3 linked regions of the Natronomonas pharaonis DSM 2160 genome follow. The protein of the gene in region 2 binds, or shares a complex with, the protein of the main gene of each other region. Links are inferred from orthologs where the notes say so. Each region holds a gene or a part of one and is shown on either strand. Other genes may lie near its edges. The genes, in order: NP_RS00290, NP_RS12505 and NP_RS09095.

The links.
Region 1: NP_RS12505 (region 2) and NP_RS00290 share a complex: the UniProt entries of both Methanocaldococcus jannaschii proteins name them as parts of the RNA polymerase complex. The link is inferred for Natronomonas pharaonis DSM 2160 from one-to-one orthologs.
Region 3: NP_RS12505 (region 2) and NP_RS09095 share a complex: the UniProt entries of both Methanocaldococcus jannaschii proteins name them as parts of the RNA polymerase complex. The link is inferred for Natronomonas pharaonis DSM 2160 from one-to-one orthologs.

Annotation. Positions count from the first base shown.
Region 1 is NC_007426.1:53,620-63,630, reverse strand. What follows is about bases 6,727-10,011. They hold NP_RS00290 (DNA-directed RNA polymerase subunit A''), read right to left. Parts: upstream 9,612-10,011; coding sequence 6,927-9,611; downstream 6,727-6,926. Other genes in these bases: NP_RS00285 (DNA-directed RNA polymerase subunit A'), read right to left, coding at 9,604-10,011; NP_RS00295 (NusA-like transcription termination signal-binding factor), read right to left, coding at 6,727-6,920. In the rest of the region: NP_RS00325 (elongation factor EF-2), read right to left, coding at 1-2,093; NP_RS00320 (DUF5781 family protein), read left to right, coding at 2,243-2,998; NP_RS00315 (PQQ-dependent sugar dehydrogenase), read right to left, coding at 2,995-4,332; NP_RS00310 (30S ribosomal protein S7), read right to left, coding at 4,406-5,017; NP_RS00305 (30S ribosomal protein S12), read right to left, coding at 5,017-5,445; NP_RS00300 (cation diffusion facilitator family transporter), read left to right, coding at 5,563-6,489; more of NP_RS00295, read right to left, coding at 6,495-6,726. UniProt on the Methanocaldococcus jannaschii protein: DNA-dependent RNA polymerase (RNAP) catalyzes the transcription of DNA into RNA using the four ribonucleoside triphosphates as substrates. Forms part of the jaw domain.
Region 2 is NC_007426.1:2,459,561-2,469,133, forward strand. What follows is about bases 4,592-7,438. They hold NP_RS12505 (DNA-directed RNA polymerase), read right to left. Parts: upstream 6,377-7,438; coding sequence 5,807-6,376; downstream 4,592-5,806. Other genes in these bases: NP_RS12485 (30S ribosomal protein S27ae), read right to left, coding at 4,592-4,671; NP_RS12490 (30S ribosomal protein S24e), read right to left, coding at 4,674-4,991; NP_RS12495 (GTP-dependent dephospho-CoA kinase family protein), read right to left, coding at 5,071-5,607; spt4 (transcription elongation factor subunit Spt4), read right to left, coding at 5,609-5,806; NP_RS12510 (PIN domain-containing protein), read right to left, coding at 6,378-6,752. Also shown: NP_RS12460 (outer membrane protein assembly factor BamB family protein), read right to left, coding at 1-732; NP_RS12465 (cold-shock protein), read right to left, coding at 936-1,130; NP_RS12470 (ferritin family protein), read right to left, coding at 1,184-2,104; NP_RS12475 (GNAT family N-acetyltransferase), read right to left, coding at 2,158-2,889; NP_RS12480 (bifunctional N(6)-L-threonylcarbamoyladenine synthase/serine/threonine protein kinase), read right to left, coding at 2,932-4,533; more of NP_RS12485, read right to left, coding at 4,537-4,591; more of NP_RS12515, read right to left, coding at 7,439-7,981; NP_RS12520 (DUF7331 family protein), read right to left, coding at 8,167-8,349; NP_RS12525 (uracil-DNA glycosylase), read left to right, coding at 8,481-9,128; NP_RS12530 (HIT family protein), read left to right, coding at 9,155-9,573. UniProt on the Methanocaldococcus jannaschii protein: DNA-dependent RNA polymerase (RNAP) catalyzes the transcription of DNA into RNA using the four ribonucleoside triphosphates as substrates.
Region 3 is NC_007426.1:1,771,326-1,780,869, forward strand. The notes cover bases 4,337-7,154. They hold NP_RS09095 (RNA polymerase Rpb4 family protein), read right to left. Parts: upstream 6,015-7,154; coding sequence 5,658-6,014; downstream 4,337-5,657. Other genes in these bases: NP_RS09085 (16S ribosomal RNA methyltransferase A), read right to left, coding at 4,337-4,991; NP_RS09090 (DUF655 domain-containing protein), read right to left, coding at 5,040-5,615; NP_RS09100 (50S ribosomal protein L21e), read right to left, coding at 6,011-6,304; NP_RS09105 (elongation factor 1-beta), read right to left, coding at 6,517-6,783; NP_RS14165 (HVO_2753 family zinc finger protein), read right to left, coding at 6,789-6,971. Outside these bases: NP_RS09060 (hypothetical protein), read left to right, coding at 1-180; NP_RS09065 (methionine synthase), read right to left, coding at 199-1,269; NP_RS09070 (methionine synthase), read right to left, coding at 1,266-2,249; NP_RS09075 (HemK2/MTQ2 family protein methyltransferase), read right to left, coding at 2,290-2,865; NP_RS09080 (mechanosensitive ion channel family protein), read right to left, coding at 2,862-4,142; more of NP_RS09085, read right to left, coding at 4,167-4,336; more of tmcA, read left to right, coding at 7,155-9,358; NP_RS09115 (4Fe-4S binding protein), read right to left, coding at 9,355-9,544. UniProt on the Methanocaldococcus jannaschii protein: DNA-dependent RNA polymerase (RNAP) catalyzes the transcription of DNA into RNA using the four ribonucleoside triphosphates as substrates. This subunit is less well bound than the others.

The sequences.
Region 1 (10,011 bases), 2.4 Mb from region 2 along the record:
CGGAAGCCGGCGTTTTCGGTGTTCCAGGACGCACGCCCCTCCGTGGCGCTTCGGATGTCGCTGGAGAAGCCGATCATCTCGTCGACGGGGGCGACGCCCTCGACGACCATCAGGTCGCCTTCTTGGTACATATCGTCGACGCGGCCACGTCGGCCCTGAATCTCGCCGGAGGCCGCACCCATGTGCTCGTTGGGCACGTCGATGCGGACTTCCTGAATTGGCTCCAGCAGCTTGATTTCGGCGTCGATGAGCGCGTTGTGAACCGCCTCGCGGACGGCGGGGATGACCTGTGCCGGACCGCGGTGGATAGCGTCCTCGTGGAGACGGGCGTCGTGCAGGCGGATGAGTGCGCCTTCGACGGGCTCGGCGGCCAGCGGGCCGTCGTTGAGAGCTTCTTCGAGCCCTTCGACGACCAGCTCCATCGTCTCGTTGAGGTGCTGGATACCCTTCGTGTCGTCGATGAAGACGTTGGTGTTGTGGATGGTCTCGACGTTCTGGGCCGTATCCTTGTCCATGCCCTGCTCCATCAGCTCTTCACGGCGTTCGAGCTCGGGCATGTCCATCGAGACATCGCCCATCTTGATGGTCTCGACGATATCGTCTTCAAGCGGCTCGACGGTGATGTAGAACCGGTTGTGGTTGTTCGGGGAGCGCCCTTCGACCTCGCGGGACTCCTGCTGGGGCGCCTCACGGAAGACGACGATGGGTTCGCCGGTGTTGACCGGGATTCCCTGGTTGCGCTCGATACGCTGGGTGATGACTTCGAGGTGAAGTTCGCCCTGTCCGGAGATGAGGTGCTCGCCGGTGTCTTCGTTAATTTCGATCTGAATCGTCGGGTCCTCTTTGGCGACCTGCTGGAGCGTCTCGATGAGCTTCGGCAGGTCGTCCATGTTCTTTGCCTCGACGGACTTCGTGATGACCGGCTCGGAGATGTGTTCGATGGACTCGAACGGCGTCATCTCGACGGACGAAACCGTCGAGCCGGCGATAGCGTCTTTGAGCCCCGTGACTGCGGCGATGTTACCTGCGGGGACGCGTTCGACCTCCTCGCGCTCGCCGCCCATGTAGATACCGACGCTCTGGACCCGGTTCGTCCCGGCGGTTCCGGAGACATAGAGGTCTTGGCCCTTCTCGATGGTGCCGGAGAAGACACGGCCTGCGGCGATTTCGCCGGCGTGGGGGTCGATACCGATGTCGGTGACCATCATGACGAGTTCGCCGTCCTCGTTGACAAGCTCCATCGCTTCGGCGACCTCGGAGTCCGCGTCGCCACGCCAGATACGCGGAATACGACGGGGCTGGGCGTCGACCGGGTTCGGGAAGTGCTCACAGACCATGTCGAGGACGACATCGGAAAGCGGCGTTCGCTCGTGGAGCTCCTGCCGCTTGTCGGCTCGTTCGAGCTCGATGATTTCGCCGAAGTCCATCCCCGTCCGCTGCATGGACGGCATCGAGACGCCCCACTTGTAGAGGGCGGACCCGAAGCCGACGGTCCCGTCCTCGACGGAAACCGTCCAGTCTTCGTTGATGTCGTCCATCTCCTCGGTCATCCCGCGGATGAGCTCGTTGACATCGCCGATGACGCCGGTCAGCCGCTGCTGCATCTCCTCGGGTCCTTCCTGTAGCTCGGAGATGAGGCGGTCGACCTTGTTGATAAACAGCGTCGGCTTGACGCCCTCACGGAGCGCCTGCCGGAGAACCGTCTCCGTCTGGGGCATTGCGCCCTCGACGGCGTCGACGACCACGAGCGCGCCGTCGACAGCACGCATCGCACGCGTCACGTCTCCGCCGAAGTCGACGTGGCCGGGGGTGTCGATGAGGTTGATGAGGTGGTTTTCGTCCTCGTACTCGTGGGTCATCGAAACGTTTGCGGCGTCGATGGTGATGCCGCGTTCCTGCTCGTCTTCTTCGGTGTCCATCGCGAGCTGCTCGCCGGCGGTCTCGTCGGAAATCATGCCGGCGCCGGCCAGCAGGTTGTCGGTAAGCGTCGTCTTGCCGTGGTCGACGTGAGCGGCGATGGCGATGTTCCGGATCTGCTCCGGCTCGTCCATAAGCCGTTCACACTCCTGTACAATTTTCTTGCGTCGGCCCATTATACAGTCACGTTCCGAAAGCAAGGTGAAAAGGATAGTGTTTTGCGATTTGGGTGGACAACGCGTACCGAGCGGGCCGAACTGTCCTCCGCTCGCGGGTCGCCGCCTGCGAAACAGTCAAACGTCCGCGGCGACTGGTAATAGTTGACATGGATATTCGAGTGCGGGGTGACGGACCGGCCGCACCGTTTCTCAGCGCCCGCGATATGCTCGACACCGAGTACGGCCTCGAACGGCCGGTCGTCGTCGACATCAGAGACGACCCTGACGAGCGAACGATGGTTGGCCATTACGACGACCGCCACGAACTCGTCGTCTCACGGCGCGCGGCGACCTCGGCGATGGCCAGAGAGTTGGCCCTCCATGAGTTCGCGCATATGGCTCGCTACGAACAGGCCCATCCTTCCCATCTCCAGTCGACCGAGGAGGCGCTGTTTCTCGCCTTGGCCGGCCGCAGCGTCGAACAGCGGAAGCTGAGTCACTGTTACCAGATAGCAAATCACATGAAAGATATCTACGCCGACGACATCACCCTCGATATTGGGCCGACCGACAAGCTGGTGTCGTTTCTTGAGTCGTCGTTGGCCCGAGCGTTGGCCGACTCGCCGCCATCACCGCCCGAGGATGGCCGGCGGCTCCGACCGGGTGCTGACCCGGAAATCACGGTCGTCAATGCCGCCTTCGCGCTGGCGCTTTTGGAGCGACACGATGCAATCGATGCCGACCACCGGCTCTACGACCTCGCGAGCGCTGCGGCGGCCGATGCGCCGTCGGTGTCGCTTTCGGCGTTCAAGCGGCGCTTTCGGTCGCTGGAAGACGACCCTGACGAGTCAGCCTACCGGAAAGCCCTCGTCGACGCTACCCGCGAATACGTTCTCTCCGATACCGGTCAGGCGGCCGACTAGGCGTCGACGATGCGGACCAGCCGGTCGTCGGATTCGGTCGGGAACGGGCCGTCGGCCCGACCATCGCGGTTCGATGTGACCGCGTACAGCTCCCCGTCCGGGCCCTGCTCGACGTGTCTGATGCGGCCGAGTTCGTCCTCGAACCGCTCGTGGACGACCGCCTCGTAGCTCGGGTGAAGCCACGGCGCGTCGTAGCGCTTCCCGCCGATGTCAGGGACCGATTCGCCGACTGTGACGACGTATAGCGTCTGCGAGCCGAGTCCGCCGACGAGAAACCGGTTCCGGAGCGACGGCACTTCGCTGCCGGTGTAGAAGACGGCTCCCGATGGGGCCCACGTCTCTTCCATGCCGGTGTTGACAAGCGGGCTCGTCACGCCGTCGGCCGCGTCGTAGCGCTCGTACTCGTCGTTGACACCGGGGCCGTTCCGGACGGCCGGCCAGCCGTGGTCTTCGCCGGGACCGATTATCTGCACCTCGTCGCGGGCCGCCGGGCCGTGCTCCGAGGCTATCGGCGTCCCGTCCGGCATGAACGAAAGCCCCTGCGCGTTCCGATGGCCGTAGCTGTAGACGCGTGGGTCGCCGACATCGGGGTTCGACGCTGGTGCGGTGCCGTCGGGGTTGAGCCGGAGTACCTTCCCCGCCAGCCGGTCCGGGTCGGCGCTCAACTGCTCGTCGCCGGCGTCGCCGGTCGTCACCCACAGGTAGTTCCGGGGGCCGAAGACGAGCCGCGACCCGTTGTGGAAGCTGTCGCCCGGGATGTCGTCGATGATGATTGTCTCCTCGGGCTCTTCGCCCGCCAGGTCGAAGTACACCAACCGGTTCCGGTAGTCGTCGCCGACCTCGTAGGTGTAGACCGCATAGAGAACGGGCACCTCGGGATAGTTCGGATGGAGAGCGTTTCCGAGCAGCCCCCCTTCCCCGCCGGTGGCCCACCAGCCGCCTTCGTCGCCGTGGTCGATAGCGGTCGCGTGGTCGATGACGTTGGCGGGCTCGGTTACGGCATCGAGGTCGCCGCCGTCGTACCGGCTGATGCGGCCGACCCGTTCGGTGAGGAAACACTCGCCGTCGCTGGCGAACGACAGGTCCCACGGGATTTCGAGGTTCTCGACGACTGTCTCAGCTTCGAGTGCTCCGGGCGACGCGTCCGGCACTGTCCAGTCCGGGTCGTACCGGTCCCATGACTCGATGTCGTGGTCGACACTCAGGTCGTGGTCGGCCTCGACCGGCTCCTCGCCGGTCGGCTCCGACGCTGAGTCGAAACACCCGGCTGCCGCGGCGGTCACCGTGAGGCCGGCGGCTACGAGAAACTGTCGGCGGGAGTGCGGGCGGCGCATGCGTGACACTAACTTACGGAAGCCGAAAGGAATCAGTTACGATGCGCCGCGAAAACGAAAGGGGCGAACGGGGTTAGCGTGCCGCCGCCGCGACGCGCTCTTGTTCTTCCTTCTGGCTGACCGGATAGGCCTGCAGGTCGTAGTTCGCTGCGCCGATAAGCTGGTGGGCCAGCGCTTCCTCGACGGGCGTCGTGGTCTTGAAGGAGTCGTTGTAGGTTCCCTCGGCGATGAATTTCAGCGCGAGGTCGACGCGCCGCTGGGGCGCGACGTCGACGGCCTTCGGTACGGAGATGCCACCGTACTTGAGGCGGACGGTCTCTTCTCGTGGACCGGCGTTTTCGACGGCCGTCACGAGCACCTGCACCGGGTTCTCGTCGGTGCGCTCGGCGACGATGTCGAACGCCTCACGGACGATTTTGGTCGCCTGCTGTTTTTTGCCCGTGTTCTCGTCGGTCTGCATCAGCCGGTTGATGAGTCGCTCGACGATGGATATCTCCGATTTCTTGAACTGCTTTTCGGAGTGACGGCCCATCGTGTGGGCTATCGGCGTGACGGTGATGTACCGTCGCGTCGAGGGGTCGTCGTATTCGATTTCGCCGATTTCCCACTCGCCGAACAGCTGTGCCGAGACGCGCTCGTCGTCGGTCGACGCGGGCGCGTCCGGCTCGGGGGCTTCCGAACTCATTATCGCACCGGCTTCTCCGCGTTCCCGCGGACGAGTTCGATGAGCGAGACGCCGTTCACCTTCTCGACTTTGTAGTTGACGCCCGAAAGGTCACCCATCGCACGGCCCTTTGCGCCACCGATGCCCGCGATGGTGACCTCGTCGTGTTCGTCGATAAAGGAGATGGCACCATCGCCGGGGCAGAAGGCGGTGACCTGCTTGCCGTTTTTGATGAGTTGTACCCGGACACACTTTCGGATGGCCGAGTTGGGCTGCTTTGCTTCAATACCGACCTTCTCGAGGACGATACCCCGGCCTTGCGGGGCCCCTTCGAGCGGGTCGGACTTCTTGCCGAGTCCGCGGGCACGTCGCGCGTAATCCGAGTCGGACCACCGATGCTTCTGGCGGTCCTGCTTCAGCTTGCGCGCGGCGTATTTGCCGTTCGCCATGGTACATCTTGCTTTCCTACGGAGCTACTTAAGCATCCCTTTTTGCCGTCACCCTGCGGTCGCCCCCCACGCCCTGTGACCAAACGATTACGGCCCGCCAAGGCGAACCAGCGGTAGATGGTTTCAACCCGCCTCGTGGTGGTGGTGTCGCTTGTCGCCAGCGCCGCCATTGCGGTCGCGAAGTTTATCGCGTGGCTCGCGACCGGCAACGCCAGCATGCTCAGCCAGGTGTACTACTCGCTGAGCGACGTCGGCAACCAGCTACTCTTTTTGCTCGGGTTCCGCCTCAGCGACGCCGGGGCCTCACGAAAACACCCCTTCGGCCGCGGCAAAGAGCAGTACGTCTTTGCGTTTGTTGTTACGATGCTGCTGTTCGGTGTCACCGGCTACGCCGCTGTCCGCGAAGGCTACGAGACCATCGGCACGCCCGCCCGCGATGTCGACGTGACCATCAACTACATCGTCCTCGGTGTCGCCCTCCTGTTTGAGTCTGCTGCCTTCTACAAATCCTACCAAGCGGTCCGTGAGGAGGCCGACACCGAGGGGTTCCGGTCGCTGTTCGATACGTTTCGTCGGAGCAAGGATGCGCCGCTTTTGACCGCTGCCACGGAGAACCTCGTCGCCGTCGTTGGCGTACTCGTCGCGCTTGCGGGGGTCTATCTCACCGACGTGACCGGCAATACGACCTACGACGCCATCGGTAGCGCCGTCATCGGGCTGTTGTTGATGAGCGTTGCCCTCGGGCTGGCATGGGAGAGCCGCGGCCTCCTCGTCGGCGAGGGTGTCACCCGCCGGGAGCGCCGACGGCTGCTCGATGCGATCGCTGCTGCCGATGGTGTCAACGCCGTCGTCGACCTCCGGACGATGCATCTCGGCCCGGAGTCGGTGCTTGTCGCCTGTGAAATCGACTTCGATAACGACCTCGATACCCGCGGTATCGAGGCCGCAATCGATGCGGTCGAAGTCGCTGTCAGAGATGTCGTTCCGGAAGCAAATCGTATCTACGTCGAAGCGGAGTCGCGGCCGGTGACCGCAGACCGGTAGCCGGTTTATGTCAACTCGACGTCGTCGATGTCGAAATGTCGGTCGGCAAGCCGGCGGGCGAGGTCGATGTTCCGCCCGTCGGCGCCGATGGCGACGCCGCGGTCGTTCTCGTCGACCTCGGCGTAGGCGACCGTGGTGTCGTTTTCGCTGATGGTGACGTTATAAACCGCCGCCGGCGCAAGCGCGTTGGCGACGAAATCCGCCGCCGTTTCGGCGCCTTCGATGACGGTCACGTCGCGGCCGACCTTCGATTCGACCGTTGCGACGTGGTCGCCGCCGGGGCCGATAGCCTGCCCCATCGTCCCCGGCGGGACGACGAAGGCGATGCGGTCGTACTCCTCGTCGACGACGCAGTCGGTGGCCGCCACGTCCGTCTCTTCGTCGAAGAGGGCGATATACCGCCGCGCTTCGTCGGTGAGTGTGACGGCCATAGCTGTTTAGTCGTCGGCCCTCGACCCGCTGTCTCGGGTCGCACCCATCCGCAGGTCGACGTCACCGGTGCCGAGCTTTATCGGCTTGCCGACGATGACGTTCTCGGTCACGCCGTCGAGGTCGTCGACCTCGCCGTGGATGGCCGCATCGAGGAGGTGGTTGACCGTCACTTCGAACGCCGCACGCGCAAGCACCGAATCCTTGTTACCGGAGATGCCGTGGCGGCCGATGGATTCGATTTCGCCGTTGTTGGTCATGATGTCGGCGACCAACATCAGGTGCCGGATGTTCACGTCGTCCAGCCCCTGCTCTTCGAGGGTGTTCATCGTCTCCTCGATGATGGCCTCGCGAGCGGCCTCGATGCCGAGGTTGTTGTGTATTTCGTGGATGTTGTTACACGTCGTCCGCGAGGCGTCGACGCCCTCGATGTCGAGGACCTCCTTCAGGTCCGACCCCTCGGTGTAGAGGACGAACTCCTCGCCCTGTTCGGTTTCTTCCTTCCGAATGACGACGCGGTTGATCTCCTCGATACCTTTAAAGACGATTTCCCGAAGCTCCTCGACGAGCTGGAGCAGCTGCCGGTAGGACGGCTCTTCGGGGCCGAACTCGATGACCGTCGGCTTGGGCCGGGCCGTATCGACGCCCAGTTCGCCCTCGATGGTGCCGGCGATGCGGCCGGCGATATCGTCGATACTCTCCATCGTCGGCCACCGCTCGGCCAGTGTTTCCTCGTTGAGGTCTATCTGGACGAGCATGTCGGCGACGTTCGTCGACACGTCACCGAGCGCGAGTATCTTCGTCGCCTCGATTTTCCAGACAACTTCGTGGGCCCGCTCGCGGTCGCGGGCGTATTCGCCCTCTAGATGCACCGTCATCATCGGCGTATCGGGCGTCTTGCGGGCGTCGACCAGCTCGATGAGCCGGGGAAGCCCCTGTGTGACGTCGATTTCGGCGACACCGGCGTAGTGGAACGTGTTCATCGTGTTGTGCGTCACGACCCCATCTGCCGTCGTGAACGTCTCGAGGCCCTCAACGGAGACGTCATAGACGTACTCGTGGTCACTTTCGACCGTCTCGATGGATTCGATTCGGTCCCAGACGACATCGCCCGTAACGGCCTGTCGGAGCGCATCGAGTTCGGACTGCTCCCCGTCGAGCTCTGCTTCCGCCGCTGCAACGAGGCGAGCCAGTCGACTCCGATCGATTCGCTGACGCTTCGTTGCGCTGTTGACCTGCCGCTGTGGGATGTCGGCAGCCTCGGCGACCGCTTCGAGGGCGTCTCCGAAGTTCGGAATCTGGTCGGTTGCATCAGGCCCGTCACTGTCGGCCGATTCAGCGAGCGCTTCGAGTTCTGCCCCGCGCTCGCCGACCATGCCGATACGATTGTCGAATCGTGAAACGTGCTTTTTCGGAACCCGGAGGGTTCTGGAGTCTTCCTGTTGGCCGAGCGTCGCATACACGTCGAAGCGAGCCAACAGCAGCCCAACGCCGGCGGTGAGCCTGTCGCTCGTCGAACTGGAGCGGATGGCGTTCGTTCCGACGTTTCCATCGCCGCTGAAGTAGCCCTGGAGCAGCCCCTTCAAGAACGCCTCGTTGGCACCGATGGCAAACCCTGGAATACTCTTTTCACCGTCGTCCGTACACGCAGCTCGGAGGAAATCCGAGAGAATCGTCCCGTTGAGGCGGATGTCGTATCCGGCTGCGAAGCCGCTATCGTTTTCGTACTCGTTGACGGTGAGGTCGAACCGCTCTGCAAACGACCGAATCCGGGACTGGAACGCCGCATCGACGTTCGAAATCGAGACGTAGTGGTCGGCCAGTGAGCCTTCGGCGAGCCACGCTCCGACGAAGAAGCCGGTTTCCTCGTCGAGCGGGAACTGCTCCGGCAGTCCGACAGTCCCTTGGACCGGATACGCCGTGTGCTCGGCAAGTTCGCCGGCTTCGAGCGCCGCGCGCTTGTTCCGAAGCTGGTCCGGTCCGCCGGGTACTGCCTCAGCGCCGCCGTCCGCGAGCACAGAGGTATACCAGTAGTCGCCTGCCGGTAGATACTTCCGGAGGTCTACTGTCTCTTGGGTATCGGTCGCATCGAGCGATGCGACGACTGGCAGCCAGTCACCGGCCTCGAGTTCCTCACCGGCGACGGGGACGACCTCGTTTTCCTGCCGCGTTACGAACGAGTGGGCCTTCGTCGCCCGGATCGAGCGTCCGGATTCCAGCTCAAATCGGAGCAGCTCGTCGGGCGTCTCGTGTCGGCTGACCTCCTCGATTGGCTTCCATTCGACGGTTTCCTCGCTGGAAAGGCTCGGCACCTCGATACCGTCGGGGGCCAGTGTGACCTCGTGGTCATCGAACGAACGCGTCTCGCGGCTATCCATGAGGCTATCGACAAGCGGACCGATCTCTGTCAGCTCGGTCTCGCCGTTCCTTCGAACGACGACCTGCTCGTCGGCCGGAATCGACATCTGCGTTCCGGGTTCGCCGATACTCTGTGCCGAGACGGTTCCGACGGGGTCGAGCGGGTCGACCCGCGTTTCGAGATACTGCGACTCGACGGCCTGTACGATGTCTTCGACATCCTCGGGCGCGACGCCGCTTCGCGATTCCAGCGTCTCGTAGACCTCGTCTTTCAGCCGCCGCGGCAGGTCGGTATCCTCGACGATGGCCTCGACGTCGTCGGTAATCTCAGTCATCGGATTCCACCTCCTGAACCGTATCAGCGCGCCACGATTCGCCGTGTTCGGAGAGGTTCGTCTTCGGTTCCTCGATGCCGAGGAACTCCTCGCGTTCGAGTTCGGATTCGAACTCCTCGTCGAGAATACGGTCGGTAATGGATTCGACATCGATGTCGAACTCCTCGCTGGAGGAGACCCGGACCGGCGAGGTGCCGTCCTCGCCGAACTCGAACTGCACGACGGTGTCCGAGGTGTCCCGGACCGTCCCGTCGTACTGGGCCTCAAGCTCGGAGAGCGCGTTGATGAGCCGTCGCTGGAGGTAGCCGGACTTGGAGGTCCGGACTGCCGTGTCGACAAGTCCCTCGCGGCCGCCCATCGCGTGGAAGAAGAACTCCTTGGGAGTCAGCCCGTTCCGATA
Region 2 (9,573 bases):
CTGCCACTGTTCGACCCCGTCTGTGGTGTCGATGGCATAGATGTTGGCGTCGTAACTGCCGACATACACGGTGCCGTCAGCAACCGTCGGCGAAGAGTAGACACGACCCTCAGTGTCGAACTGCCACCGGTCGGTGCCGCTATCGGCATCAAGCGCATAGACGGTCCCATCAGTACTCCCAACATAGACCGTGCCGTCGACGACAGCGGGTGAGGAAACGATGCCGTCTCCAGTTTCGAACCGCCACTGTTCGGCTCCGGTTTCGGCGTTGAGGGCGTACATTGTCCCGTCCGTGCTCCCGACGTAGACGGTGCCGTCGGCTACTGCCGGCGAGGCTGTCACCCAGTCAGTAGTCTCGAACCGCCACTCGTCTCTCGCCCCGGGGCTTGAAAACAGCCCGTAAATGGCGGTATCGGTGCTCCCGACATAGAGTCCACCGTCGGCACCTAGCGCCGGTGATGAAAAGACACCAGCCTTCGTATGTAGCCTAGCTGTTGTGCGTCGTGTGCCGTCGCTTGTCGACACACTGTGGACGGTACTGTCGTCACTACCGACATACACCGTACCGTCGCCGACGGTCGGCGATGAAACGATACGGCCGGTCGTTTCGAACGCCCACACAACGCGACTCGGTAGTACGTCGTCACGGTGTGCGATACCGAGCCCGGCACCGACGCCAATGGCGAACGAGCCGCCAGCAAGCAGGAACGATCTACGGGAGGGCGTATCCATACCACGTCTGCTCTCGCGTGACCACTAAAATTGTTTGGTGTCATCTAAATAAATAGTGTGACGGCGTGCATACTGTCTGGACTACGGGTACGTTGACAGTGACACATACCTCTCGCTTGTCGGTGTTGCGTCTCGGGTACCGACGGCGCTGTCGCTTGTCGGTGTAAAAAATGTTGAAAAGCCGAAAGTGAATCGGCCGTTGTTTACAGGCGCGTCAGGTTCGTCGCTCGAGGGCCCTTGTCGGCCTCCTCGATGTCGAACTCGACTTCCTGTCCTTCTTCGAGGTCCGGGCCGCCGACATCCTCCATGTGGAAGAAGACATCCTCGTCCGCGTCCTCAGTTTCGATAAAGCCGTAACCGCCAGTGTCGTTGAAGAAATCAACCGTTCCGGTTGCCATCTTGTGTTCAGAAGGTGGCGTGATATATAACCCTTGCGAAGCGCGACGGCGGACTACCCATCAAGCGACGTCAGTGAGTCGAGGTCGGGGACGGATTTGGCGGCGTCTTTTATTTGTTCCATCCGCTCGGTGTGTTTTTCGGCGGCGAAGGCCTCGAGCTCCTCGGGCGGAATACCGACATCGTCGAAGGATTCGTCGCCGACATCTGTCGTGATGTCATCGACGAGCGGTAGCAGCTCTCCGACGATGTCATCGAGCAGTTGCGGGTCGACCTTGCCGTCGCCGACGAGTGCTTTCAGCTTGGCCATCCCGAAGCCGACGTGGCGGCCCTCATCTTGCCGAATCTTCGTGAACCCATCACACAGCCCCGGCAGATGCGGTAGTTCCGGGTAGCTGTCGGCGGAATACGACTGTTGCATCCCGTAGTAACCGGTCTGGGCGAGAATCCCCTCGATGACGAGATGGTAATGGCAGTACGCCTTGGCGAACTGTTCGGCCGTCGGAGCCGCGAGCAACCGCTCCATCGCTTCCTCGTTGCGGTCGAAGAGTTCCTCGTAGGCGTCGTTGAACCACGTCTCGTCGGTGGGCGAAGACGGGTCGAGACCGAGTGCGTCCTCGACGGGGTGGATGACCTCCCGCCAGTACCGGTCGAAGAAGTCCGTGTGCTTTGCCTCCTCGTATATCTGAGTCGTGACGAACATCTGGTCGTCGATACTGCCGAGTGCCGTCGCCAGCGGCGCGAGGTCCTCAGTCACCGCCTGCTCGCCCGCGCCAAAGCGGGCAACGCCGGAACGAAGCCCATCGAGGTACGTCTCGGGGGTGTCAGTCGAATCAAGAAACGCTTTCAGGTTCTCGCGGTCGGTGTCCAGTTCGATATCGTGGGGGTCCCAGTGTCGCTCGACGGCGTTCCGGTAATACCGCATCCCACGGGACTCCCGGTCGAGCGGAAGTTGTCGCGTGCTATCGAGGTCCATTGTTCCGCAACCGTTAGCAGCCCACCAATATAATTCGTCCCCTCGTTTGCAGGTCAGAACGTGTACGCCAGCATGACCTCGTCGACGTGTTCGTCGCCGATGGTGTAGTGGTTCTTGCGGACACCTTCTGTCTCCCAGCCGCGTTCCTCGAGGAAGGCGATGGCTTCGTCGTTTGTCGTCGGGACGCTGTTGTACACCTTCCGGTAACCGTTAGCCTCGGCCCAATCGAGGGCGCGTTCGAGTAGCCGAGTGCCGATGCCGTGGCCCTGATGCTCGCCGCGGACGCCGACGGTCAGCTGGGCGGTGCTCTGGAGCTTGTCGAGCTGTGGCAAATCGAGATGCGACCAGCCGACCACGTCGCCGTCGACGGTCGCGACGAAGAAAACGCGGGATTCAGCCGTGTTGTGTCGGTTGACGGCGTCTTCGTAGAGAAGCTGTTCAGCGATGGACTCAGCGACGATGTAGGTATCTTCGGCGGTGACATCGCGGATGGTATCGATGAGTCCCTCGAAGTCCGTCTGTTGGGCCGGTCGTACCGTGTAATCGATGTCGTCGGTCGAGTACGTCTCGATGGAGCCGACATCGAGGGCCACCTGCAGGGTGCCGCCGTCGTCTTCGAGGTAGCCACGCTCCTGCAGTTGTTCGAGAGCGTCCTGAAACTCCTCGGCCGGGAGCGATGTCACTTCCCTGACCCGGTGGCGGGCGGCCGTCCCGTGCCGCTCGACGAACCGGTATATCTCCTCGCCGGCCTCTGTCTCGAAGGTGGGCTGCTCGGACGTTTCCATATCCGGTCCCGAGGGGCGAGAGCAACTTAGCTCTTGGCTCCGTTACTGATAGCGCCCCCGGGTTTCGATTTCCCGGAGATGGTCGACAACGGCCCCGTCGCCGGCCGACCGGTAGGCGTCCTCGAAGGCCGTAATTTGTGCCGTGGGGTCGTCGGCGGTGCCGCCGAGTGCGCCCTCGAAAACGTGGAGGTCCATCGCATAGTCCTCGACGGCGTCGGTGTAGTAACCGAGGCCGAAATCAATGAGGAACGCACGGTCCTCGCCGACCCGGACGTTCCGCGGTGTCGGGTCGCCGTGGACGAACCCAGCCGCATGGCAGGCGGCGAGATGTCGGCCGACATCCCGGACTGCCGATTCTGAGAGAGCGGTCTTGAGGTCGGCATCGCCGACGTACTGGAAGACAAGACGGCCCGCGTCCGGGTCGACATCGTAGACGACCGGCGTGGGAACGCCCTGTCGTCTGGCTTCGCTTGTGAGCCGGGCCTCCGAGCGGGTCCGCTGGCTCCGAAGGCGCGAATCGAGGACAGGATGCCGGTAGGCTTTCTCTAGCCGGCGCTTCGTGACGCGGCCGCCGTCGGCATCGATGTCGACGACAGCCTCTGCGCCCTGGCGGCGTTCGTCGGTCGGGACAGGGCGGGCGACGGCCTCGTCGTCACGCCAGGATACCGGCACCTCGTCGGGGCGGAAATCCGGGCGAACGCCCGATTCGGGGATAGAGATGATGTCGCCGGCCTCGTACATCTTCGCCCCGAGGACCGCTATCATCCCGGCGTTGTCACGGAGGAACCGCGGTTCAGGGACGTAGATGGCAGCCCCACGGTTCTCACACATCTGTGTCAGCATCTCCTGGAGCCGGCTGTTTTGTGCGACGCCGCCCCCGACGACGAGTTCGTCAGCGCCGGTCAGCGACAGCGCCCGCTCGCTGACCTCGGCGAGCATGGCGAAAATCGTCTCCTGGAGCCCACAACAGACGTCCGCAACGGGGGTTCCGTCGTCGTAGGCCTGCTTCGCAGCCGACATGATACCCGAAAACGAGAAGTCCATCCCCTTGACGACGTAGGGGAGTTCGACGTAGTCGCCGTCCTCGGCGTGGGACTCGACCTTCGGACCGCCGGGGTGGCTCCAGCCGACGTGGCGGGTGAACTTGTCGATGGCGTTGCCGACGCCGGTGTCCATCGTCTCGCCGAGCACGCGATAGCGGCCGTTGTGGTAGCCAAGTACGTGCGCGTTTGCGCCCGAAGCGTTCAAACAGACCGGCGATTCGAAGCCGGAGCGATGGCGGCCGATTTCGAGATGGGCGACCATGTGGTTGACGCCGACGAGCGGACACGACAGCGTGCCGGCCAGCGACCGGGCTGCGGTGCCGGCGATGCGGAGACACGGGCCAAGTCCCGGGCCTCGTGAGAAGGCGACGGCGTCGATGGCGTCGGCGGGGTCGCCCCAGTTCGATTCGACGTGGTCGAGGGCAGCCTCGACGACCGACGGCACGGCCTCGCGCATGTGTTCGGCCGCCTCGCGCGGGTGAATGCCGCCGCTCTCGGGCACGTAAGCGTCGGAGTCGATGAAAACAGCGTCAGTCTCGGCATCGAAGACGGCCGCACTAGCACACCAGGCCGTCCCTTCGATACCGAGAACGCGGGTCACGACCTACTGGAACTCGGTGTAGCTGCACTTGCCGCAGTGCTTGCGGTCGCCGTACTCACCGAGGAAGGTGTCGCCACAGCGGGGACACTGCTCGCGGTCCGTCGTGCCGTCCTCGTTGTAGAACTCGTAGCGGGCCATCCTCAGGCCTCCTCAGCCGCCTCTTCGTCGGCTTCTTCGTCTGCTTCGATCTTGTTCCGTTCGAGGGCGTGGTCCTGCTCGACGGCCTTGGCGTCGTCGGCGCTGTCGTAGACCTTGGCGTGGCCGACCGTCTTCCGCATCCCGTATTTCGTATCGAGTTTGCGAACGACGACCTCGCTGGCGTCCTTGTTGAGCTTGGCCGCGAGGGAGTCGCGGACGGAGAGTCGGGACGGGGTCGCCTCCTCGTGAGTCAGCTGGAACCGGACATCGGTCCGGTGCAACATCGGGTTTTCGTCTTCGTCAATGATGTCGACGTCCATGGTTACGTTACCACGAGTTTCCGTCGAAGCACCTAAAAGGATTTCGAAGCCATAGACACGGCGACGCCCGCCGGAGCGGCTAGGAGAGAATCGACTCGATTTGGCTGTAGTCGCTTTGCATCCGCTCGATGATGTCCCGACATTCCGCCTGCGTCTCGTCGGTGACGTGGACAAGCACCATCCCTTCGCCGGGCTGGCCGTAGACGACCGAGGCCCCCACAGGGGCGGCGACAACCGCCGGCAGGGACGCGAGGTCTTCCTCGCCGTCGACGACGACGACCGTCGGGTCCGGCCGGTCGAGGGCCGTCGACAGCGCCTCCAGCAGGTCGTCGGTAATCGTCGACTGCGGATTGGCGACATCGATTCGTTCGTCGAACTCCTCTATCGCCGACAACACCTTCCGCTCGACACGTTCGCGCTCGGTCTTGCCGTCGACGATGGCTGCCGCCGGGCGGTGGCCCGCCTCCAGCAGGTGGTAGGTGACGATGTCGCCGACCGCGACGAGTGGGTCGCCAGCGTCGGCGAGCAGCTCGTCGGTGTCGGTATATATCTCACCGAGCGGGTCCTTGAGCTCGCCGCGCATCTCGGTTGGCAGCTTTGCGAGGATTTTCGACATGTTACCGGACCTTCAGCGCGTAGCGTCCCGGTTCGGAGATGCCCATCTCCTCGGCGATGCGGCTGTCCTCGGGATGGGCGACAACGACGTAGCCGGCCCAGTCCTCAGTCATCGAGGTCGACCCGCAGGACGGACACTGCTCGCCGTCGTCGACTTCGAGGACGCGATGGCAGTCGCGACACACCAGCCGGTCCGCCATCTAATCACCCGCCTGCGCCTCGCGGCGCTGCCGTTCCTCTTCGAGCCAGCCGTGCTTGCCGAGTCCCGGCTGCTTGGCTGTCAGGCCGATTTTGGAGTCTCGGGGGTTGCGCTCGTCGATGGACTTGGTGACGATGCGTGCGCGGACGGAGTCGCCAACACTCAGCACGCGGTTGGAGTCTCTGGACGCGAGCTGCTGGTTTTCCTCGTCGTAGGCGAGATACTCGTCGGAGATCTGAGAGACGTGCAGCAGGCCATCGACCGGACCGATGCCGACGAAGGCACCGAAGTTGACAACCTCGACGACTTCCCCGTCGACGACTTCCTGCATCTGAGGATCGAACGTGACGGCGTCGAACTCCGCCTCGTAGTAGACGCCGGGGCGGTTCGGCAACACCGCGCCGTCGCCGATATCGTGGACCGCAGTTACCGAGACGATACTGCCGACGTCTTCGTCCATCTGTCCTTCGAGCTTGTCCTGTAGGAGCCGCTTGACCAGCTCGGGCGACACGTCCGCGAGGTGTCTGGGCGGCACCTCAACCGTATCTTTGAGTCGGACCCGTTTGTACATGCTATGGTTCAGTGATTTCGAATTTGGTTCGCCCCCGTAAACTAATTACGGGAACGTTCGCTTCCAGCAGCCGCTCACGGAGCGGCATATCGCTCGTCACCGCGTAGTCTGCCTCGCGGCCGAGTTCGACGACGGCATCGTCGGCGTACTCAGCGTTGTGCTCGACGACCGCACACTCCCGTTCGGCAAGGTCGGCACCCACACTCGCGGCGGTCGCCTCCTCGCCACCGCCGCCCGAGAGGGATTCGAGTTCCTCGACGACGGCCTGTGGGACGACAGCCTCGTACTCGCCGAGCAGGCGGTCGAGTTCCGCGAAGGTTCTGACGCCGACTTCGACCGGAGCCATCAGTGCGTTCGTATCGAGCACCACGCGCATCACCGAAGCGTTCCGACGCCGATGAGCCGCCAGCGAGCGCCCACGCGGCGGTTGATAGCGATTTTCGAGCCGTCGGGCGCACAGACCGGTCGTTTCAGTTGTACCTCACACTCGTCGTCGCGAGCGCTCGTAACCGAGCCGACAGTGGTTGCCGTCCCGACGGTCAACATTAGCGGCTCGCCGGTCGATATCGGCTCTATCTCCTCGGCGTCCTCGCCGACGACGCGGTCGAGGAGTTCGACATCCATCGTGAACGACTCCCGCGTCGGCGGCAGCGACCCCGGCGGGCCAGCGACCTGACCTGCCAGCGCGTCGCCCTTCGTCAGCGAGGGGTCGAGGCCGGTCCCGACACCGAGCAGACCGCCGGGCGTGACGGTGTCGACGAACTCGCCGCCAGCCTGTAGCGACCGAACCGTCGTCTCGACGGGCTGGTACTCCGACTGGCCGCCTTCCTCGATTTCGCGGCCGGGCTTGATTTCGATATCGTCGTCGGCCTCAAGCTGTCCCTGCGTGAGCGAACCGCCGAGAACGCCGCCGGTCAGGTCCTCCCACGTCGTCCCCGGTCGGTTGATGTCGAACGAACGAGCGACCTGCAGGCGCGCGTCAGCGTCGGGGTCCCGGTCGGGGGTCGGAATCTCGGATTCGATAGTCTGCATCAGCAGGTCCATGTTCACGTCCTGCTGGGCGGAAATCGGGACCACCGGCGCGTCTTCTGCGACGGTGCCGTCGACGAACTCCTCGATGGCCTCGTAGTTGTCGAGTGCCTGTTCGCGGTCGACCAGGTCGATTTTGTTCTGGGCGATGACGATGTTGTCGATGCCGATGATATCCAGCGCCATCAGGTGCTCTTCAGTCTGGGCTCGCGGAACCGGCTCGTTGGCTGCAATAACGAGCACAGCACCGTCCATAATGGCCGCTCCCGAGAGCATCGTCGCCATCAACGTTTCGTGACCCGGCGCGTCGACGAAGGACACCGTCCGGAGATGCTCGCTTTCGGAGCCGTCCGGACAGGTTTCCTCGACGGTGTACCGGTCGGGTTCGTCGAGTTCCGGACACTCCCGGAACGTCGCGTCGGCGTAGCCGAGGCGAATGGAGATGCCGCGTTTCATCTCCTCGGAGTGCTGGTCGGTCCACTCACCGGAAAGCGACTCGACAAGAGTCGTCTTTCCGTGGTCGACGTGGCCGACCAGCCCGATGTTCACCTCCGGTTGTCGGTGTTTCTGCGTCATTTAGTAATGACGTGAATATCCTCCCCTGCGACTGATAAAGCTACTGTTCCGCGCTCGTGGCCATCGGTGAGCAAAAAGCCGATATGCCATCGTTGTCCCCGTAACGTCGGTCGGACGTGCAACCGAGAGCCGCAGAAACACCCCTGGTGAGTCTCAGGAAAGCAACCACACAGCTTCAGCCAGCACTACGCGCCGAGGTCGACGGCGAAATCCGACTGGAGCCACATCTCCGGCTCCTCCCGGTCGTAGATGACGACCTCGCCGTTATCAAGCGAGAGGTGGCCGTACTGGCCGTCGTCGAGCGGCGTCGTCGGCGGGTCGATACGCGAGTCAGCGCCGTCGTCGGTATCGGTGGGTGCGTTACTCATTCGCATGCGACCGAAACGGAGCGACGGGAATAAGCCTTCGGCTAATTTCGACGTTACAATAATATGCTGTATTATGTCGGTTATATATTTCGTCGAAACGCTCAGGGCGAGGACAGCCCCACATGCCCTTGATGCCGACGTTTCCCGACCGGGCGGCCAGAAACGCCCTCGCCGACGACTGCCAGCGGTGTCCCGAACTCGCCGACTGCCGAACCGAAATCTCGTGGGGTGTTGGCTCCAGTGACGCCACGCTCGTCATCGTCGGCGAAGCGCCGGGAGCCGGCAACCCCGACGCCGACCGCTGGCGGGGCGGCAACTACACCGGCATGTCCTACACCGCCCAGCACAGCGGCCGCCGAATCCGGGAACTCTTCGAGTCGCTGGAGTACGCGCCCGACGAGCTGTATTTTACCAACGCCGTCAAATGCTTCCCCAGCGACGGCGAGGGGTCGAACCGCGAACCAACGAGCAAGGAGCGAGACAACTGCCGGCCGTACCTTCTTGAGGAGCTTACCGCCATTGAGCCGGCGTGTGTCGTTCCGACGGGGCGACACGCCACCGAAACCCTGCTGGCGGCGGCCGACAGAACGCTCGATGGGTTTCTTGATGCCGTGCTGACGCCGATTCGGACCGACGGGCTTCCGCCGCTGTTGCCGGTGTTGCACCCCTCGTATCAGGCCATCTGGCGGTCGCGGCTCGGCTACGAGGCCGACGAGTATCGGCACGCCATCGGCCGGGCGCTCTCGGAGCTCGGGGCGGGGCCGCGGGGTCAACGTTGATGTAACCGCCGGCCGATGTGTCGACCATGTCGGACCGAACCATCTTCGAGCAGATCATCGACGGGGACATCCCCGCCCGCATCGTCCACGAGACCGAAACCACGCTGGCGTTCCTTGATGCGAACCCGCTTGCGCCGGGGCACACACTCGTCGTCCCGAAAGAGCCCTACGAGCGGCTCCGCGACCTGCCGCCGGAGCTTTCGGCCGATGTCTTCGAGACCGTTCGAACGGTGACGCCGGCGGTCCAAGACGCCGTCGATGCCGACGCGACGACTATCGGCATCAACGACGGCCCGGAGGCAGGCCAAGAGGTGCCGCATCTGCATGTTCATATCGTTCCCCGCTTCGAAGGCGACGGGGGCGGCCCGATACACGGCGTCGCCGGGAAGACACCGGAGCTGGGCGACGAGGAGCTCGACACCATCGCTGACGACATCGCCGAGGG
Region 3 (9,544 bases), 690 kb from region 2 along the record:
GTGCTTGTCGGCTACGAAAACCCCGAAGACCTCGAACCGAGCGACTGGTACGTCTCGGCGGTCCGTACCGAGGGCGTACTCGTTGCGCTGGCCGGCGTCGGGAGCATCGTTCTGTCGCTGGTCGCAGCCTCCAGCGACACCGAGGATGCGGCCGCAACCGGTGACGAGACAGACGAATAAAAAAAAGACGAAAACCGCTTACTGGCCGGCGTAGCCGACGGTTATCTCGCCGGCGTCGAGCTCTTTTTCGACCTGTCGGGCCGCTTCAACCATGTTCTCCATCTTCTGATAGGCGACCTCACGGGGCAGCAGCTTCACGCCGCAGTCGGGCGAGACGGTGAGCCGCTCCGGCGGGACGATCTCGAAGCCTTTGATGATGTTCTCCTTGATTTCCTCGACGGTCTCGACGTCCGTCGTGTGAACGTCGACGACACCCAGTGCGAGGTCTTTCTCGAAGGTCGGCTCTTTGAACACGTCGAGCTGTTCGTAGTCGCCATTGGCGAGTTCGAGGTCGTACTCATGGACCGGCATGTCCAGAATCTCCGGGTAGATGCGCGAGTAGTCGCCGTAACAGACGTGTAGCCCGAGACGGACGTCCTCGGGGATACCGTCGGCGATGTGTTCGAGACACTCGCCGACGATGGCGTGGTCGTCCGGCGTCGTCGCCAGCGCCGGCTCGTCTATCTGGATGTATCGGCAGCCGGCCTCGACAAGCCGGTTTATTTCCTCGTTGACGAGGTCGGCCAACTCGTAGGCCAGTTCCGCCTCGCCCTCGTAGTGTTCGTTGAACGACCACGACGCGAGCGTGTAGGGGCCGGTAATCGGGACTTTTACCGGTCGCTCGGTGACACCGGTGGTGAACTCGAATTCGTCGACCAGCCACGGCTCGTCGTATGCGACCTCGTCGGCGACGGAGGGTTTGTCGAAGTAGTTGTGCCCCCAGACCTTGACTGGGCCGTTGAACTCGTAGCCGTCGATGCGGTCGGCGAAGTACTCGACCATCTCGTTGCGGCGCATCTCGCCGTCGACGACGGCGTCTAGCCCGGCGCGGGTGTGTTCTTCGGTGATGAGTCGAGCAGCGTCGTCAAGGGCCTCTTCGAGGTCGTCGTCGTCGAAGTCCCGGTCGTCGTCCTCGGCGAGTTCCTTCGCCCGGTTGAGCCACTTCGGCTTGGGGTAGGAGCCGACGACGGTTGTCAGGAGGAAATGCTCGGTCGGATGGTCCTTCGGGCGGAACTGTGCTCTCGTTTCGGGAAGGGAACGGTTGCTCATCGGGGCACCTCCTCGGCTGCGGCGGTCGCAAGTGCGTTCAGCTTCGCTTCGGCCTTGTTTGTCGGCAGGTAGAACAGCTCGGTGTTCGATGTCACATAGAGCTGTTCGAACTCGGAGACAGGGACCTGCTCTTCGACCCACTCGACGCGTTCGGCGATTTCCTCGGGCGTCTCAACGAGCGTGTTCTGCCCGTCGACGACGCCGAGTGCGATGCTGTCCTTCGTGCCGTATTCCTGAATGTTGTAGACGCTTCCTTCGTGGTCGGTGACAAAGTCGAAGCCGATGGCATCGATGTCGGCGTCCATCAGGTGGGCGTAGGGCTTCTCCGGAATCGAACCCCAGTACGTGTGGACGACGACCTCGGCGTCGACGGCGTCGGCAACGGCGTCGATGGCCTCGCTGGCACGCTCGTCGGCCCCGTCGTCCGGGGCGTCGGTGACGAGAGACGGTTCCAACAGGAACAGCGTCTCGACATCGGGGAGCGCCCCCGCCTCCGCGGCGAGGAAGTCGGCGACAGCGTCAAGGAACGCGGCGTCGTCGCCGTAATGTTCGTCGGTCGCGAGCTCGGAAAGCGAGTAGGGGCCGGGGAGGACGGCCTGATTCACGCCGTCGGCGGCGGCAATCTCGTCGGCAACGTCGCCGTCAGGAGTCAGCGCGTCTTGGACGACCGGCTCCCGATAGAAGTTGTTGTTGTCGTAGTAGCGAACGATACCGCGGGTCTCGACGCTGTCGTGGACACAGAGCGGGTGGGCGAGCATGTCGTCCCACCGGAGCTGGCCTTCGACGACGCGGTCGATTCCGGCGTCGGTCTGCCATTCGAGCACGTCAGCGCGAGCGCGTTCGTAGGCGTCGACGATGGCGTCGGACTCGTCGCCGGAAATCAGGTCGTCCTTTTGATGGCCTTTGAGGTCCGACAGCTCGTCTTTCGCCCAGTCGGGCAGCGGATACAGCCCGGGTGTCGTAGCGAGTACCTCCGTCATTGCAGCCGGCTACGAGATGACGGCGTTTAATATTTCCTACTCAGCTATTCGCATGGGTTATTTCAAGGACGACGAGCCGCTCGAACGGGAACGACTCCTCGGCCACTTCACGGCTCTCGAAGCCGGCGTCGGCTGCCAGTTTGACGACAGCATCGATGTCGGTCAGCGACGAGACGAGCAGGAGACAGCGGCCGGCCGGCCGCAGCACTCGGCCGAGGTCGTCAAGAAACGGCCGAATCACGCGGCGGCCGTCTTCGCCGCCGGAGAGAGCATGTTCCAGTGGGTCATCCCACTCTTCTTCGGGAGGCGTTGGGAGGTAGGGCGGGTTGAACAGCACAACATCGAAGCTGTCGGCCGCGAAGGGGTCGGTCAGGTTCGACCGCACTGTTTCGATACCGGCTTCCCGGGCGCGCACACACGCCTCGGGGTTGATATCACAGCCGACGACGCGGGTCTCGGTTGCGCTGGCGACCTGCGCGGCGACGTAGCCGAAGCCGACGCCGACCTCAAGCGCGACACCGCCATCGACTCGTTCGACTGCAGTATCGGCCAGTAGTCGTGAGTCCTCCGCAGGCTCGTAGACAGTCGGCATCTCACGGCGGTCTTCGAGCGTCACCGTCTCGCCTCCTCGTCTGCGGGCGGGTCCGTGACTGACTCCTCGAAATCGGCAGCCGGGTGTTTCTCCTCGTCGTCCGAGTCAGCGAGGTCGTCCTCGACTGGTTCCGAAATGTCGCCGCCTGCGCCCGGCCGACGACGGACCGCTTTCCGGCTGTCGTCGTTGTCAGTCGGAGTATTTGTAATATGGAATCCACCGGTTTCCGCTCGTCCGGTGAGTTCACGCTGTGGGAACGGGATTTTGATGCCTTCGTCCTCGAAGGCCTGCTTGACGGACTCGATGACCGCGTTTTGTGCACGCCACTTCTCTTGGACCGTCGGGGTCGTTATCCAGTAGCGTAGCCGCAGTATAACCGCCGAGTCGGCGAACTCCAGTCGGATGACATCCGGTGACGGCTGGGGGGCAACCGCTTCGACCCGCTCCATCGCTTCGGCCGCAACAGCGGCCGCAGTCCCGATGTCCGTCTCGTAATCGACGCCGACATCGGTCTCGATTCGGAGCCGGTCTGTCTTCGAGTAGTTGATAATCTCGTTTTCCGTCACTGTATCGTTCGGCACCAGCACGTGCTCTTCGTTGAACGTCCGTATCTGTGTGTTGTAGACGGTGATGTCGGTCACAATGCCTTCCCGCTCGCCGACGCGTATCCAGTCGCCGACTTCAAACGGCCGGGCAAAGAGGATGACAAACCCCGAAAGGATGCCCGAGAGTGTCTTTCTGGCCGCAAAGCCGAGCACGATACCGAGCACACCGGCCCCAAGGAAGATGTTGCTGACCGGAATGCCCCAGAGAGCAATAATAAACGCCAACACCGGCACGAGCACCACAATCTGAACGAGATGGTGGGCCAGCTCACGCTGGTGTGGGGTTATCGTCACGCGGCCACTTCCGTATTTTATCGACCGCTTTGTCAGCCGCGTAACGGCGTACCCGACGGCGACGACGATAACCGTCACAAGCGCTTTGACGCCGGATTCGGGAGTCACCGAAAGAAAGCCGAGCGCCTCGATCACCTCACTAGAGGTACGCCACACCGCAACCAGAAAGGCGCTCACGAGGATGGCAGTTACGGCGATGGCAATCGACTGCATCGCCTCTACCGCGTCCGGGTCGCGACGCGCTTTGAGTCGTCGGCCGCCATAGTAGACGGTAAGCGAGACGGCTACGAAGGTCACTACTGCCCCGATTGTCGCAGCGTACTGTGCGGTCGGCGTATCGAACGTTACTTGGATACGCCGTATGATCCGCCAGTACCACGGTATCGAGTTCGCGGGAACCATCTCAATGGGTAGTCCGTATCGACATCAGCCGTCGACCTCCGCGGCGATGGCCGCGAGGCGGGCGAACGCTTCCGGTGGGACGTTCCCGGCCCGCTTGCTCATCAGGTCCTCCCCGGCCGCCTCAACGACTGCCTCGGCGTCTTCAATGCCGGAGATGTGCGTCGTATTCCGGACGGCGTTCCGCATCGTCTTACGACGCTGGGTGAAAACAGCCCGGACGAGGCGCATAAACAGTTCGTCGTCCGGCACTTCGTAGGGCGGTTCGCGTGGTGTCGTTCGCACAACGGCGCTTTCGACCGCCGGCGGCGGCGAAAACGCTTCTTTCGGCACCGGCTCAACAACCTCGACATCCGCGTAGTGGCCGGCCGTCACCGAGAGCCGTCCGTACTCGTCTGTCCCTGGTTCCGCAGCCATCCGTTCGGCGAACTCCTGCTGGAACATCAACACCAGCGGCCGCTTTTCGGGCAGCAGCCGGAACGCAATCTCCGAGGAAACCCCGTACGGGAGATTCGACACGGATGCAGTAAAATCGGGCAGTGGGACCTCCAGTGCATCCCCCTCGATGACGGTCAACGACCCCGCCTCGATCTCGTCGGCGAACTCGTCGGTCAGAAACGTCGCCAGCCCGGGGTCTCGTTCGATAACCGTCACGCGGTCGGCGACGTCAAGCAGTCGGTCAGTGAGTGCCCCCGTCCCGCCACCGATTTCGAGGACGTGGTCAGTGTCGGCCGAGTCCGGCAGATAGCCCGGTAGGCGGTCGAGAACGCGGTCGTCGATGAGGAAATGCTGGTCGCGCTCCGGGTCGCCGCGGACGCCTGCCCGGACGAGGAGCGCGTCGGGGTCGCGCATATCAGCAGTCTATGCCGCGAGTCGTATATGGTTCACCCTTCACTGCCGCTACTCGTCGTCACGGCGGGCGAAGATGCGGTACTTCAGGTCGTCTTCCTGTAGCTCCTCAGTGATTCGCTCGATGAGCACGCCTTTGGGGTCGTGGAGTCCTGAAACCCGCTCCTCGATGTCGTCGAAATCCTCGAAGGGCTGTCGCTTCCTGGCATCGAGGACGTTGTTCCGGAGCTTCTTCCCGATTCCCGGCAGGAGGTTCAGCACGTGGAGCCGGGTCGTAATCGGCTGGGCGTCGTTGTAGAAATCAACAAACTGCGCCTCGTCGGCATCGATTATCGACTCGATAGCGTACTCCAGTTCCGATTCGGCGGTGCTCGTGAGGTCCCTATACTCAACGGTCCGGAGGTCTTTGACGTTGTCTCCGACCGGATCAATCTCGATTCGGTCGCCGATGTTGATACCGGCGTCGTCGGTAAGCGCCGCCTCCACGAGTTGGAAGTCCTCCTCGCCGACCGCGAAGGCGACCGGGGACTTCTCGTACTGTGGTCGGTCGTCGCTCGGGCTCCCCCGCGGCAAGAAATCCAACACGACCGCTGTCCGTGCTGCGGTGTCGTCTCCGTCGTCGCTCATACACCCACGTACGGGAAGCCGATATTTAAAACAGGGGTCGATTCAGGCGTACTTGGCGACGATGTCGAGAATGTCGTCGAGTTCGTCGCCCGAAAGCGAGTACCGTTCCTGTGCGAAGACGGTCCGGAGCTCGTCGCGGTCTTCCGGCAGGAGATTTGCGACCTTGTAGGCGGTTGCCTCGTCCACCTTCTCGAGCTCCCGTAGGTCCTCGACGAGCGCTTGTGCTTCCTCGACGTCGAGGAGGGCAAAGCGGTTGACGTGCTCGATGGCACGAGCGAGTTCGTACCGCATTTCGCGGTCTTCGTCGAGCGCGCGCTCGGCCTCGATGTCAGCCAGCAGCTCCTTGGCCTCCGGTGTCGTGAGGTACTCTTCGTCGAGTACCTCCTTGAATATCGTCATGCCTGCTGGCGGCGAAGGTGTGCAGGGGCGGCGATGACCGTCTTGGTCACGTTGCCGTCTTCGATTTCGACCTTGAAGGCGTCGCCCTGCTCGCCGACGACCGTTCCGGTGCGGCCGTTGAATCGCGGGTGGAACTGACCGTTCGGAACCGAGGGGTCGAGCTTGAGGTGGACCTTCTCGCCGTCGTCGTACTCTTCGATGGAACGCTGCGGCGGCGACGTACCGCGTTCGCGAGCGTCGTTTTTCAGCTTGTTACGAGTTGCTTGACGTGGACCGTTCGAACTAGGCATTCTTGACCCACCCTAAACAGGACCCACACATAAAAGGTGCGTTCCGGCGACGCTCCTTCCCCAGCCGCCCACTCGCCGTGGGCGGAGTGCCGGCCGCACCGAAGTATTCGAGGTATTATGCATCAAAGTAACGGTCTCGGAACGCGGGGTCGAGACCCTGACACCGGCGGCTATCAAGGTGTGCTCGCTTTGGAAAACGGAGAGATGGTGGTTTATATCCGGCCGACTTCGTCGACATCGACGCTTTCGACACCGTCGACGCCGCTGAAGGCGTCCTCGACGGTGTCGGTCCCGCCGGCTTCGTCAGGGATGATAACCGTCGGGAACAGCGCGATGAGGCCGAAGGCGACGTCTTCGCGGTCGACGCGGCTGATCTTCGCGCCTTCTGGCAGGGAGTTCTCGAGGCGGTCCTGAAGTTCGTCCAGGTCGACCTCGGGGCTCTGCGGCATGACTTTCATCTTGGCAGCGACTTTTCCCATGGTTGTTACGGTCCGGTGAACCCGCAGTCGGGGCACTCGTAGAGGTTACTCTGCTTGCGGCACTTCGAACAGCGGTAAATCAGCGTTCCGCACTCCGGACAGTCGAACTTCGCCGCGTCCGTTCCGGAAATGCTGATACCGCAGGAGATACACGAGTGGTCCCTGCGTTTGTCGCTTGTGCTACTCATACCTCTCCGTCCGGTGCCGCGCCATTTAACCCTTGCCAAGCACGCCGAGGCGTCTGCTCCGTCCGGAGCCGGCGACCGACGAAGCCTTCCGCCGCGCCGACGTTGGCTCCCGCATGGACACCGTCCGGGAGACGGCGCGTGGGCTCTGCTCGGAGGCGTCAGCGACGAACGAGCGCCGCCTGCTCGTGCTGGCCGGCGGTCGTGATGCCGGCTACCGAGGGGCAGCGGCGGCCGTAGAGGCGGCAGGCATCGACAGAACGGAAGTCGCCGCTGTCAGCGAGCAGGAGCTGCCGGTTGGCGCGGGGGTTGCACCGAAGCGAACCGACGAGTTGCTCGGAACGACGCGGGCGTGTGTCGTCTTTGACTGCCACGACAGCTGCCGGCCGAACGCGCTCGGCCGCGCGGTCGGAGCCGTCGACGGCGGCGGCCTCCTCGTTGTCCTCACGCCACCGCTTTCGTCGTGGCCGGACCGCGTCGACGGCTTCGAGACGACGCTTGCTGTTCCGCCGTTCTCGGAAGCGAATGTCGGCGACCGGTTCCGTACCCGTCTCGTTGAGACCCTGCGTTCCCACCGGGGCATCGCCATTGTCGATGTCGACAGCGACCGGCTACTGAAAGACGGCCGGACAAACCCTGCGCCACGGCTTCCGACACCGAATGAGCGACACTCGACGGGCGATGTGTTCCCCGACGCTGCCTACGAGGCCTGCCGTACCAGCGACCAACGAGACGCTCTGCAGGCTTGCGAGCGGCTCCGCAAGAAAGGGGCCGCCGTCGTGCTTGAGGCCGACCGCGGGCGGGGAAAATCGAGCGCGGCTGGGCTTGCCGCGGCGGCGCTGGCCGCAGATGGTGGCGACGTACTCATTACCGCACCCCAGTACCGGAACGCGGCAGAGGGATTCGACCGCGCTGCCGAACTGCTCGATACACTCGGGGCGCTCGCTGACGACGCCCGCGACGGGGACCGCTCGCCGGCGCTGCTCGCCGACAGTGGGGGTCGCGTTCGGTTTCTGTCGCCGGCCGATGCCGCCGACGCATCGGCGGACGCACTCATCGTTGACGAGGCTGCTTCGCTTCCCGTCGGGACGCTCGAATCACTGCTTGGGGTTGCCCCGTCGGCCTGCTTTGCCACGACGGTCCGTGGCTACGAGGGGGCCGGCCGCGGCTTCGATGTCCGGTTCCGTGAAACGCTCACCGAGACCCACGAGACGACGACACAGGTGCTTTCGGAGCCGATACGTTATGCGCCGGGAGACCCAGTTGAGGTGTGGCTGTTCCGGGCGCTACTGCTCGATGCCAGCCCGCCTGTCGACCCGCTGGTCGAGGATGTCAGTACAGCGGAGACGGCGTACCGTCGGCTCGATGCCGATACGCTCGCCGACGACGAACGGCTGCTCCGGGAGGCGTTCGGACTGCTCGTCTACGCACACTACCGGACGGAGCCGAACGACCTCGCACGTCTGCTCGATGCGCCGAATATCGCTGCCCGCGCGCTGGTCGCAGACGGCCATGTCGTTTCGGTCGCCCTACTGGCCCGCGAGGGCGGCCTCAACGACGACATCGCTGTCGATGTCTACGAAGGAAGCCGCATCAGGGGTAATCTGGTGCCCGATGTGCTGGCGAGTCAGCTTCGGGACCCTGATGCCTGCGGTCCCGTCGGCGTTCGGACGCTCCGCATCGCGACCCACCACGCGGCTCGCTCACGGGGCCTTGGCTCCCGGCTGCTCTCCGAAATCGAGGCCGAACTCAACGAGCGGCCACGGCTTTCGTCGGCGTGGCCGCCCGGCGTCGACTATCTCAGCGTCAGCTACGGTGTGACGCCGCCGCTCTTGGACTTTTGGTCGGCAAACGACTATCGCCCCGTCCACCTATCGACGACACAAAACGACACGAGCGGCGAGCGTTCGGTGCTGATGGTCCGGCCGCTCTCCGAAACTGGGGCGCAGTTGACCGACCGTCACGAACGGCAGTTTTACGCCCGGTTGCCGCCTGCGCTTACTGACCCGTTGTCGACGGCAACTCCCGACATTGTCCGCGGTGTCCTCTCGGCAATCGATGGTTCGGTCGCCGACCCCGTCTCGCTTACAGCTTCGGAGTGGCGTCACGTCGCCAGCGCTGCCTCCGGGCCGGGGCTCTACGATGTCTCACCGGGGCCGTTCCGTCGGCTCGCGGTGCGGGCGCTCGTTGACGGCGCTGTTGACAACACAGCAGCCGAGCGGCTCCTTGTCAGCAAGGTGTTGCAGGCCCACTCGTGGGACGGGGTTGCCGACCGTCTCGGCTACGTCTCGACCAGAGAGTGTATGCGTGCCCTCGGCGACGCCTACGAGCCGCTGGTCGAGCAGTACGGAACGGATGCCGCAACGGAAGAACTCGAACGGTACCGCTAGATACGGTTCTCGCGGCCGGGGTCGACGTCGATAGCGTCGACCGGGCAGACGTCGACACAGAGCATACAGTCGATACACTGGTCTTCGTCGGCCGGTGTCACCTTTTGCTCGCTTTCGGGGTGGTCAGGCGTGTCTATCCACTCGAAGACATCGACCGGACAGTCTTCGAGACACGCGCCGTCGCCC